One region of the Endozoicomonas sp. ALB032 genome, then DNA from elsewhere that is predicted to be linked to it. Evidence: predicted binding sites of a transcription regulator. Region 1 holds the regulator's gene; each other region holds the start of a gene.

What was found. Region 1 encodes sigma-54, which starts transcription at its own class of promoters, with help from an activator protein. Its sites were predicted from a motif close to TGGCACNNNNNTTGCTNT; they were not measured.
Region 2: ACO6VG_RS16370 (NarK family nitrate/nitrite MFS transporter) is a predicted target of sigma-54. The motif match lies at 2,176-2,193, and genes of this name have one in related genera.
Region 3: glnK (P-II family nitrogen regulator) is a predicted target of sigma-54. The motif match lies at 2,180-2,197, and genes of this name have one in related genera.

What each region holds. Positions count from the first base shown of each region.
Region 1 covers NZ_JBLYNW010000001.1:95,087-99,301, reverse strand. The annotation lists gene rapZ (RNase adapter RapZ) at 1-568, opposite strand, end outside; gene ACO6VG_RS00370 (PTS sugar transporter subunit IIA) at 834-1,286, opposite strand; gene hpf (ribosome hibernation-promoting factor, HPF/YfiA family) at 1,301-1,612, opposite strand; gene ACO6VG_RS00360 (RNA polymerase factor sigma-54) at 1,783-3,138, opposite strand; gene lptB (LPS export ABC transporter ATP-binding protein) at 3,396-4,121, opposite strand.
Region 2 covers NZ_JBLYNW010000001.1:4,407,202-4,411,416, reverse strand. The annotation lists gene nirB (nitrite reductase large subunit NirB) at 1-1,849, opposite strand, end outside; gene ACO6VG_RS16370 (NarK family nitrate/nitrite MFS transporter) at 2,226-3,695, shown strand; gene ACO6VG_RS16365 (LysE family translocator) at 3,770-4,215, opposite strand, start outside.
Region 3 covers NZ_JBLYNW010000001.1:2,656,663-2,660,877, reverse strand. The annotation lists gene ACO6VG_RS09775 (TnsA endonuclease N-terminal domain-containing protein) at 1-84, opposite strand, end outside; gene ACO6VG_RS09770 (ammonium transporter) at 237-1,487, opposite strand; gene glnK (P-II family nitrogen regulator) at 1,720-2,058, opposite strand; gene ACO6VG_RS09760 (hypothetical protein) at 2,922-3,185, opposite strand; gene ACO6VG_RS09755 (serine hydrolase domain-containing protein) at 3,234-4,215, opposite strand, start outside.

The DNA of each region.
Region 1 (4,215 bases):
GACAGCGAACATCAAAGACGTAGTCGGCATCAACTGGCATACCGTGCTTGAAGCCAAAGGACTGGATCATCAGGGTCATACTTTTGCTGGTGGAGCCGCAGAGTCGTTGTCTTATCTGTTCTCTGATTTCATGGACAGACAGTGGCGAAGTGTCCAGCCTAATATCAGCTTCTTCAGCCAGTGGGGCCAGCAGTTTCTTTTCCAGATTAATGGCTTCTGTCAGGGAAACCTTGTCATTGCTCAGAGGATGGCGACGGCGTGTCGAACTATAGCGCTTCATCAGGGTGTTGCTGTCTGCGTCGAGAAAGATTACTTGACACTCAACCCCCTGTTTTTTCAACTTTTCCAACAATGTCGGGAAGCGTTCCAGAGAGCCGGGCACATTACGAACATCGAGGCTGACAGCCATACGGTGCGGTTCGACCAGGTTGCTTTTAAGATTGGTTGGCAGATCATTCAGCATGCTGGCAGGAAGGTTGTCTACACAGTAAAAACCCTCATCTTCAAGGGCGTGAAGGGCGGAGCTTTTGCCGGAGCCTGAACGTCCACTGATGATGACCAGCTTCATGGTGTGTCCTTCCCGATTGTTTGACTGTGTAAACAGGTCTCTCACCTGGTTCCGAGTGAGGCAAGTCTATCAAAACCTAATGAGATTAGAACCAGTCGCTTTCTTTTATTTCTAGCATAGTCCGGATATTTCTATTCCATGCAGTTTTGAAGGATAAATAGGCTTTGTAGTGACAAAAGTGAAGAAGAAAGGATTTCTGAGCAAGAAACATTTTGCCTGCTTCTGTTATCAGATCAGCAAGCAAAATATTTTTTATCTACAGTCGTTAAACGGGGGAACAGATGATGCTGTAAAGTGCCTCGGAATTTTCTGCCGCTCGCATCTGACTTAACAATACTTCTGATTGAAAGCGCTCAGCGACAGCCTGCAATATATTGAGATGTTCCTGAGTATTTTCTTCCGGAACAATAAGTGCGAACACCAGATCGACCGGCTGCTTGTCCACAGAGTCAAAATCTATGGGTTCAGACAGTTTGATCAGAAGTCCGGTAGGATGCTGACAAGCACTGGAGCGACAGTGAGGCAGGGCTATGCCTTTGCCCAAACCGGTGGTACCGAGTCGCTCTCTGTTAATCAGCTTGTTAAACAGATCCTTGGTTTTGATAGCGGGAACATGCTCATTGATGATTTCCGCAACAATTTCCAGGATTTTCTTTTTGCTGGCCCCCTGCACATCGCAGAGGGTGCGCCCGGGGGTTAGAATGTTTTCAATAATCATACAACGATCGATGCTTACAGGCGGCCGTTGGCACCCTGTAGCCGGTCAAGCGTTTTCTCTTTGTGTTTTACCAGTTGTCGATCCAGTTTGTCCGACATGTCATCAATGGCAGCGTACATATCTTCAGCCTCAGCGGTTGCATTAATATCCGCCCTACGAACATGTAGAGTCGCTTCCACTTTGTGCTTCAGTTTCTCAACACTCAGAGTGACCTGAACGTTTGTAATCTGATCAAAGTGGGCGGCAAGGCGGTCGAGTTTCTTGGTGACATAATCTTTCAGAGCCTCAGTCACCTCTACATGATGTCCACTGATGTTGACTTGCATGTAACGCTCTCCTGCTGATCCCGATTCTCGACATTGGACTGCCCCCGGGATTGTACGGGCAACCCTGATTGAAAGTCTATCACTGTCAATGACAGTTAGCGCTGTTCTGAGACAAAAAATCTATGGGGCGATTTGTGGTATAAGGGCTTGTTACCTCAATCGCTGAAGGCTCAGATAAGCTGCTTGCGTTCATTCGATGGCGGTATATTCATTGATTCACGATATTTGGCGATGGTTCTCCTGGCCACTTTGATCCCCTGGTCCCCCAGCAAGCCGGCGATTTTGTTATCACTCAGTGGTTTTTTAGGGTTTTCATCGGATACCAGTTTTTTAATCAAGGCTCTGATGGCTGTTGATGAGCACTCTCCACCAGTGGCTGTGCTGACATGGCTGGAGAAAAAGTATTTCAGCTCAAACACGCCTCTTGGAGTGTGCATGTATTTCTGTGTAGTGACCCTGGAAATAGTGGACTCGTGCATATCCACTGCCTGAGCAATGTCTGCCAACACCAGGGGCTTCATGGCCTGCTCACCCTGCTCCAGAAAATCTTTCTGAAATTCAACAATCTTGCCCGCTACTTTCAGTAAGGTTTCGTTACGACTTTGCAGGTTTTTCAGAAACCAGCGGGCTTCCTGCAGCTGATCAACCGCCCAGCGGTCCCTGACTTTGGTGACCGAAATATCGGGGGTGACGTATTCCGTGTCCGCCTGGCCGATTTCTGATCCGGGCCTCGGGTTGAGGCTTTGAACAAGGCTAAGGGCTTCCCTCAGTTGATGTTCTTTGAGACGGGTACGCCGCATGATTTGGGCATAGTCACGACTACCCAGAGCCTGTAGATGATTCTGGATCAGCAGACGTGCTTCTTTCAGGAAGTGGGTTTCTTGTGGCAGTTGATTGAGTTGAACTTCGAGACATTCTTTCAGGTTGGCGCTGGCACAACCCACCGGATCAAAGTGAAGAATCCGTCGTTGCATGACCTGAAGTTCTTCAAACGCCAGTTCCTCTACCTGTTCCTGTAGCGAGAGATAAATTTCTTCCAGGGAGTGAGTGAGGTACCCGTCATTATTGATGGCTTCGATCACAGCCAGGCCCATCAGCCTGTCTCTGTCAGTCATGGGAGTCAGGTTTAACTGCCATTCCAGATAGTCCTGGAGGGACTCATTGGCCCGGGAGCGGGCAAAAGGATCATGTTCCTCATCGGTTGCAGCGGGCAGGCTGGAATAGACATCATCCCATCCGGAGTCAACGGGCAGGTCATTGGGTATGCTGTCAGCCCACTGGGGCTCTTCTGGTTCCGGGGGCTGTTCTGCTTTTTCATTGAAGTCAACAGGCTGTTCCCCTTCATCACCAGATGCAGGTGGTTCTTCAACGGACTCTTCAGACTCCAGCATCGGATTGGATTCAAGAACTTCCTGGATTTCCTGCTGAAGGTCCAGAGTGGAAAGTTGCAGAAGCCTTATGGCCTGCTGCAGCTGAGGTGTCATGGTCAGCTGCTGGCCCATTTTTAGCTGTAAGGATGGCTTCATAGGCAACTGTATACCTTTACTTCGGTGTCTGCACTGAGGGTGCCAGATTTGATGCCATCAGCGCCTGACAGTTATATCTCAGTGTCTGCTCATTATTTTGATTGGGCTACTCTCCATGTCACTGGGATTATAATCACATCTGAAGCTTCGGGAAAGTGATTCATCAAGTCAGCCATGCAACATTCAGAACAAGAGTATGAAAATAAATCAGCTCAACATCTTTGCCCGCTTCTTTCGCGAGACCAGTCAAGAGATGATCAGAGACTGAACTGATGCCCGAGATAAACGTCACGAACCTTTTGATTAGCCAGGACAGTCTGACTATCACCCTCGGCAATAATAGTGCCTTCGCTGACAATGTAGGCCTTCTCGCAGATATCCAGTGTCTCCCGGACATTGTGGTCGGTAATCAGGACTCCGATGTCCCGGGCTTTCAGGTGCGTGATAATGGCCTTGATGTCACCAACAGAAATGGGGTCAACACCGGCAAAGGGTTCATCGAGCAGAATAAATTTTGGGTCAGTGCAAAGAGCTCGGGCAATTTCTACCCTGCGCTTTTCACCACCGGAAAGGCTCATACCCGGATTGTCCCTGATATGATTGATATTAAACTCTTCCAGCAATGACTCCATTTTTGCGATGCGATCTTTCCGGGAAAGGTCGGAACGGGTTTCCAATATCGAGAGCAGGTTATCGGTGACCGTCAATTTCCTGAAAATAGAAACTTCCTGTGGCAGATAACCTACGCCAGCTCTGGCCCGGCCATGCATAGGTTCGTGAGTTAAACTCTGGCCACTAAGGTCAACCTGTCCACCGTCTGCTTTTACGAGACCTACAATCATGTAGAAGCAGGTAGTTTTACCTGCCCCGTTGGGGCCAAGAAGTCCGACAATTTGACCACTGTCGACAGCCAGAGATACATCTTTGACGACCTGTCTGCCTTTGTAGCTTTTACTGAGATGTTCTGCCTTAAGCGTTGCCATCCGGAGTTTGTCTTCCTGTTTAAAAGTTAGCTGTCGTTTTTCTGGCAGCCCTTTCAAGCCTGTTCAGTCGTTGAGCAGTGAGTGTAATGGGATA
Region 2 (4,215 bases), 4.3 Mb from region 1:
TCTCTGGCAACTGTTCCACACGGGCACCAAAGAGATCGATACGCTGGCCACCGGTGATTTTTGTGTAGAGGTTAAAGTCCCGTCCTACTTCACCAATGGTGATCAGTTTATCGGGCGTAATTTCACCGCCCGGAACCCTTGGCACAATGGAATAAGTGCCGTCTTTTTGCATGTTTCCAAGAAAATAATCGTTGGTATCCTGCAGCTGAGCATGCTGATCTTTCAACACATATTCGTTCCAGCAGGAAGCCAGAACAGAGCCAATGGTAGGCTTACAGATATCGCAGCCACGCCCCTTGCCATGCTTTGCCAGAACTTCGTCGAAAGACTTTAATTCACCGACACGAACCAGGTGATAGAGTTCCTGCCTGGAGTGTGGAAAGTGCTCACAGATATCTTTTTTGACCTCAACACCCAACTCCGTCAGCTCATGATCCAGAACCTGTTTGACCAGAGCCGTACAGCCACCACAGCCGGTTCCGGCACTGGTTTCGGCTTTCAGTGACCCCATATCCATGCAGCCACCGGCTACCGCGTTGACCAGATCACCTTTACTGACGTCATAGCAGGAACAGATTTGAGCCGTTTCTGGCAGAGCAGCCACGCCCAAACCTGTCGCTGCAGAACCATCGGTCTGAGGCAGAATGAGTTCAGCAGGATTTTCCGGGGGACGCATGTCATTCAGCATCATCTGCAACAGGCTGCCGTACTCTTCAGCATCGCCTATCAATACAGCTCCCAGAACCTTTTTCTTATTTCTGGAAACCACCAGTTTTTTATAAACTTCTTTCTCTTCATCAATCAGCTGGTAGCTCAGGGAACCTTCGGTATTGCCATGGGCATCACCAATACTGGCAACATCAACACCCATCAGTTTCAGCTTGGTGCTCATATCGGCACCAGTAAACTGATTACCGTTCTTACCCGTCAACTGATCTACAACCACCTGCCCCATCTGGTAGCCCGGTGCCACCAGACCAAAGATACGGCCACTCCAGAGTGCACACTCACCAATGGCAAATATACGTTCATCAGATGTACGGCAGTCGTTATCTATAACGATACCGCCTCGCTCACCCAACTCCAGTCCGGAAGCTTTCGCCAGCTCATCTCTTGGGCGAATACCGGCTGAAAACAGTACGATATCGGTATTCAGTTGTTCGCCGTCAGCGAACTGCATCTGGTGAACAGCGCCTTCACCATCAACAATCTGTCGGGTATTTTTGGAGGTATGAATCGTGACCCCCAGACCCTCGATCTTGCGTCTGAGCATGGCACCACCGCTATCATCCACCTGAACAGCCATCAGACGGGGAGCAAATTCGACCACGTGGGTTTCCAGCCCAAGATCTTTCAGAGCTTTTGCTGCTTCAAGCCCCAACAGACCGCCACCCACAACGGCACCGATCTTACTGTTACGGGCAGCTTCTTTAATCGCTTCCAGATCTTCGATGGTACGATAGACAAAACAGTTTTCACGGTCATGCCCGGGTACGGGAGGAACAAATGGATAGGAGCCTGTAGCCAGTACCAGCTGATCGTACTTTTGAGTCATGCCACTGGCTGTCACTACTTCACAGGACTCACGATTTATTGATGTAATGGCTTCATTAAGAACAAGATTAATGCCTTCCTGCTCATAAAAGCCTTCAGAAACCATAGACAGGTCATCCGCTGAGCGACCTGTGAAAAATTCACTGAGATGAACCCGGTCATAGGCAGGACGGATCTCTTCTCCAAATACCACCACATCGAAGCGTTTCAGGCCGCCAGCATCTACCAGTTTCTCCAGAAAGCGGTGACCTACCATGCCGTTACCGACAACCACCAGGGTTTCTTTTCCGATCATCCCAGACATCCTCTTTAGTATCTAGCATTGGGCCGGAACAACTGCATCCTTTAGAGCCAGCCTCTTTTCTAATTCTTGTGCCTATGCAACTGCCGTGCCCACTTTCAAAACACGATAAAAACAGGAAATTCTTTCCTGAGACTTTAGCTACTCGCACAAAAATAATGCACGCAGAAATAATCAAACAGCTAAAGAGCACCATTTTGGTGAGCAGAATAAAAATACTCAGAAACTTCCCGCACTCAAATAAAGAACTTTCTTGCATAGAAGAGAAAATTCATTAAATACGCATAAAAATGCAAGTCAAATCGGTGCATTTATCATATTGGCCTGATGTTTGCTTTTGCTTGGGGAATTTCTTAAACAAGGAGGATGTATGAGCAACCCCGATTCATTTAACCTGTTTTCTTTTAGCGGGAAGACCAAGATTCTGCACCTTAGCTGGATTGCCTTCTTTATTAGCTTTGTGGTCTGGTTTAACCATGCGCCTCTGGCCCTGGCTATTTCCGAGTCTCTGGGCCTGACTCGTGAAGAACTGAAAACCCTGCTGATTCTGAACGTAGCCCTCACTATTCCGGCTCGAGTCATCATCGGTATGCTCACTGATGTTTACGGTCCCAGAAAAGTCTATTCCGGACTCCTGGCCATCTGCAGTATTCCTTGTTTTATGTATGCCATGGCAGATGACTTTACCCAGGCCGCCATAGCCCGCTTTATGCTGGGTACTATTGGTGCAGGCTTTGTGGTCGGCATTCGTCTGGTATCTGAGTGGTTCCCCGCTCGCCAATTGGGTACCGCAGAAGGTATTTACGGTGGCTGGGGCAACTTTGGCTCTGCTGCTGCTGCCATGTCTCTGCCCACCTTTGCACTGCTCTTTGGTGGAGAAGATGGCTGGCGTTACGCCATTGGCCTGACCGGATTAATCTCCTTGCTGTTCAGTGTCGTCTTCTACATAAACGTCACAGATACCCCTAAAGGTGCTACCTACTTCCGCCCCAAGAACATTGGCGCCATGGAAGTCACCAGCAAAGGCGACTTTGCCTTGCTGCTGATCATGAAGATTCCCATGTATGCGGCATTGGCTCTGCTGACCTGGAAGCTTTCACCTAAGGGTGTTGCCATGCTGAGTGCCGGGATTTCAACGGCTATTTATGTCGGTCTGACTGCTATCTACCTGTTTGATGTCTGGAAAGTCTGGCAGGTCAACAAGCACATTTTCTCCGAGCCTGTGCCAGCTATTCACCAGTATCAGTTCAAGCAGGTGGCCGTTCTGAACGTTCTTTACTTCGCTACCTTCGGTTCTGAACTGGCCGTGGTGTCCATGCTACCTCTGTTTTTTGCAGATACCTTTGAACTGGATCCGGTCATGGCGGGTCTGGTCGCTTCCGCTTATGCCTTCATGAACCTGATGTCCCGTCCGGGCGGAGGATTACTCAGTGACAAGTTTGGCCGCAAGATCACTCTGCTGGTTCTCACTGCAGGCCTGGCCGGTGGTTACTACATGATGAGTATCATTGATTCCAGCTGGCCACTGGTTCTTGCTGTTGTTGCTGCCATGGCCTGCTCCTTCTTTGTACAGGCCGGTGAAGGTGCGGTATTTGCGGCTGTACCCCTGATCAAGCGTCGACTCACAGGTCAAATTGCCGGTATGACAGGAGCCTATGGTAACGTGGGCGCTGTCTTCTACCTGACAGTATTGTCTCTGGTGGACTACTCCACCTTCTTCATGGTTATCGCAGGCACTGCAGTGTTGGGTTTCTTTACCCTCTTCCTGATGGAAGAACCCAAGGGTCAGATGGCCGAAGTGATGCCTGACGGCAGTGTCACCATGATTGATGTGACCTGATCATTCTGTTTCAGTGGTCCACAATGGGCCACTGAAACAAAACACAGCCACCGGATACTCTTCGGCCTGGCTCTCTATTTCACAACCAACACGGCAGCGATACCCGCCAGAACATAGAGCCCCCCTGTAGAACGCTCAAATAACAACATACTTTTTTTTGTACTCAGCATAGGTTTCACAGATTTTGACAGTAGCCCATAGAGAAGCTTGCAAACCAAATCCACTACACCCCAAGTCATTACAATGATCAATATTTGTTGCACAAGATCCTGATCTCTATTAATAAACTGAGGCAAGAAAGCCATAAAGAAAATAATATCTTTTGGATTACTGGCTCCCAATAGAAAAGCTTTTTTAAACAGATTACTGAAGCCGGGAAACTGCAAAGAACAATCATTGAGACGTTTACTGGTAGTGTCAGCCATCGACTTCCTGATGGTATTAACCCCCAGATAAACCAGATAAAGAACTCCCATCAGTTTCAGTATCAGAAACATGTTTTCCGAAGCCGTAAGAATGG
Region 3 (4,215 bases), 2.6 Mb from region 1:
AGTGAGGATCGTTGAAGGGTTCTTGAGGCTAACGAAACGATGAATATTGTTAACCTTGGATTTTCCGAGTTTTCTACGATACATAAAAAAGACCCCGGTCATACAACACCAGAAGTATTGTTGCCGGGGTCTGTTTTGTCAAAGTCGTCGTTTTATGTCATTCCTAAACGTTTTATGTCACGTTATGGAAGTATCAACACACACGGCGACAGCTTTTTTTAATCACCTGCATCTTATCACTGTTTACCCATAAACTCGGGATAAGCTTCCATACCACATTCGGTCAGGTCAGCACCTTCATACTCTTCTTCTTCAGTAATACGCAGACCAAGTATCTGCTTGATAGCAGCCCAGACGATCAGGGAAGAGAGGAATACCCAGGCGAAGATTGAACCGATACCCAACAGCTGGGCGCCGAAAGTTGCACCGTCGTTGGTCAGCGGTACTGCCAGCAGACCCCAGATACCTACAACACCGTGTACTGAAATGGCACCCACTGGATCGTCGATGCGCAGTTTATCCAGTGCCAGGATGGCCAGAACGACCAGAGAACCACCAACGCCACCGATCAGAGTCGCAGATACTGCGGTTGGTGTCAGCGGCTCAGCGGTAATGGATACCAGACCGGCCAGAGCACCGTTCAGAGCCATAGTCAGGTCAGCCTTACCGAACAGGACACGGGCTATGATCAGAGCAGCAATGACACCACCAGCAGCACCAGCGTTAGTGTTGACAAAGATCTGGGCGACAGCGTTCGCACTTTCAACATCAGACAGTTTCAGCTGAGAACCACCATTGAAACCGAACCATCCCAGCCACAGAATAAAGGTACCCAGAGTAGCGAGTGGCAGGTTGGCACCGGGGATCGCATTAACAGCACCGTCTTTACCGTACTTGCCTTTGCGTGCACCCAGAAGCAGCACACCTGCCAGAGCGGCAGCAGCACCAGCCATGTGCACAACACCGGAACCTGCGAAGTCCTGGAAGTTAGCTTCGTTCAGGAATCCACCGCCCCATTTCCAGAAGCCCTGAACGGGATAGATGAAGCCAGTCATGAAGACCGCAAACAGCAGGAAAGACCAGAGTTTCATGCGCTCTGCAACCGCACCGGAAACGATCGACATTGCAGTCGCTACAAAGACCACCTGGAAGAAGAAGTCTGAACGTACAGAGTAGTATGGCGCATCATCACCACCCGCAGTTACCGCTGCAACCGTGTTTTCAGTACCAATCAGAGAGCCAAGGACCGGCAGGATACCGCCTTCATTGGTTCCAGGGTACATAATGGCGTAACCACAGAGCAGGTACATGGTAGAGGCAATCGCAAACAGGGCGATATTCTTTGTTAGAATTTCAACGGTGTTTTTAGAACGGACCAGACCGGCTTCGAGCATGGCAAAACCGGCTGCCATCCACATTACCAGCGCACCGGACATCAGAAAGTAGAAAGTATCGAGTGCGTACGACACTTGAGCCAGATTTTCCACAGGGCTCCTCCCAAAAAAGTTCAGCAGATAAGTAGTCTTTTGCTACGGCATTTGTGCCCTGAAAACAGTCTCCTCAACTCGGAAACTGTTTCCACATTAGCTATTTTTATTCTTGCGAATGTCGTCTGGTGCTTTTAGTGTATCTGCAACAAACGACGAAGTTTTTTAATTGTTGTGCATGCACCCTGAGAACCATCAATTTCCTGACTATGGTCTCTTGCTGCTCTGCACATCAAACAGCGTCTTCGCCAGTTTCGTTGGTTCTGATCCGAATCGCCTGCTCCAGATTGGTAACGAAGATCTTCCCGTCACCAATCTTTCCTGTGTTGGCAGCTGAAGAAATGGCTTCGATCACCTGGTCCAGCAGGTCATCTGCAATGCCGACCTCCAGCTTGACCTTGGGCAGAAAATCAACCACATATTCAGCTCCACGATAGAGCTCAGTATGTCCTTTCTGTCGACCGAACCCCTTAACTTCGGTGACAGTGATACCCTGAACACCAATCTCGGACAAAGCCTCTCGCACGTCGTCCAGTTTGAATGGCTTAATGATGGCTGATACCAACTTCATAAAAGCTCTCCTGAGTGAATCCTGTTGGCCAACAGGGAAAATCCGGACATTGTTATTGTGATCCGCGCTCCCAGCCCTGAATATTCAGCTGATCTAGATTCCAACTGAGTTTGGTGGCTTACATGCAGACAATGTGCCAAATTTTGAAAATAACCTGATAAACGGGTCTTTAGAGTAAAAAAGGCCCATTTCCGTTCACTTGTTAAATTTCATGCACCAACAAAGCCCATCTCTAACAATTCTCGCACTTAAATCGCGCACTCTTCTGATGCAATGGATCAGCCTCTGTCTCTCATACAAAGCCTGGCTAGCTACTTGGGGAACATCGCCGTAACCGCAAAGCGGAACCCCCAACCTTCAGCGCCCTGTTCTGGCGCATCAGCCCAGTAACGCACACCAGCTGCAAAGCTCACCGGTAGCTGGCCTATGCGAACTACTTTTGACAGCACAGCATTTACTGGAATATTCCATTGACTATTTTCCCAATCGTAAGTGCTTTCGGATTGTAGCGTATATGTCCAGCCTTTTTGGGTGCAGGAGAGAAGTACCCGATTGCGAACCGCTGTTACCTGCTACATCATTTTGTTCGATCAAAGGTAGAATGGTTCTGGACACGATATTCCAATTATCATTCATCTCGATGGGTATAACAGGCTGTATATTAACAGTTACTCTGTGCCCGTCTTGAGGACCAAAGCCCGTATCATAATTGGCTTGCACGGGCACACTGACTCAAATCAGCGACAGGGTTGGTTAATTTTTTTGCCAGCTCATTGTCGTCACAATAACCTGACAGGCAGAGAATCAGGCTTAAACACGATTACAGAAACTTAAACATAACGACAGTAGACTTTTAAATTACTCTAATCCAGGTACAGGCTGACTCTTCCGCTGAAAGCTTCCATCGGAATTTCCGTAAAGTCGGTAGCAAACCAGACTACTACATTATCTCTGGAAGGTGACACATATAAGCCCTGGCCATTCATACCACTCTTATAGAGGTCACCATCAGCGAATACAGCATCCCACTGATAACTATTAAATAGTGGTGCATCTCTGAACTCTTCTGCCAGCCTGGGCCCAAGTGCGCCTTTCAAATAGTTATCGCGTTCTCCTGATGTTTGCATACGTTTCAGCATTTTTTCTGAAACAATGCGTCTATCGCAAAGCTTCTTCTAACTCGGGGTAAACAACATGCCAAAACGTGCCATATCATCTAAACGAGAGCTGACCAGGCCATGAATAATGGCATTACCCTGCGGACTTAAACCAACTGTTGCATCGCCCGCCATGCTCGCTTTGGACCAAATCCGCTCAGCAATAACCTCTGCCAATCTTTTTTGTGTGATTTCCTCAATTACCAAACCCAACATCTGTGTATTAGCGGATGAATACTCAAAAGCCGTGCCCGGCTTTTTCAGATAAGGAATCGCGAATAAGGCATCGTCGTGGGTGTAAACTTTTCCGTCATCAGCGGGCAAACCAACCTCTGCTCTCACAAAGGCGTTGTGAGGGGTATCACCGCTACGTGTTGCGGGACTTTCCTCTAAATTGAGGCCCGACTGCATATTCAACACATCAAATAGTTTCACTTTCCCCCAAGCTGTACTTTTTGCTTTGGGTAGATAGTCTGCCACGGTTTTCTGTAGATCAATACGCCCTTCCTCTTCCAGCAAAGCGATGAGCGTGCCGACGATCACTTTTAAATTCGACATCCACACATGGCGGTCGTTCTCTCTAATGCCGGGGTATTGCTGGTAGACAATTTCGCCGTTTTTGACAACCAGAACGCCCTGAACCGGTGAATGCTTATCCAGGATCACTTGCTCGAATGTAGTGGATTCGCCGTCTTTTTTGAGTGCGATTTCAGCAATTGATTTCCTGGCATTTTCATTAAGCCTGACCACCCCTCCATCATGGTAAATCATGGCTTGCGGAAGAAACTCACCCAAGTGCAAATAAGAGTAAGCACCCGATTCGGTAATATTTAGAAACTTGCTCAAGCTCCACTCATTATGCAACCGTCGTGCATCGGTCAGGCTATAACCATGTTTGATTGCGTGCACCGAGAAATCTTCGGTTGGCGTGGCGTAGGCGTCGTCTCTGTTACCCGCAGCGCTGACACTGTTTGAGAGGATAAGGCTTGCGAACAGAGAG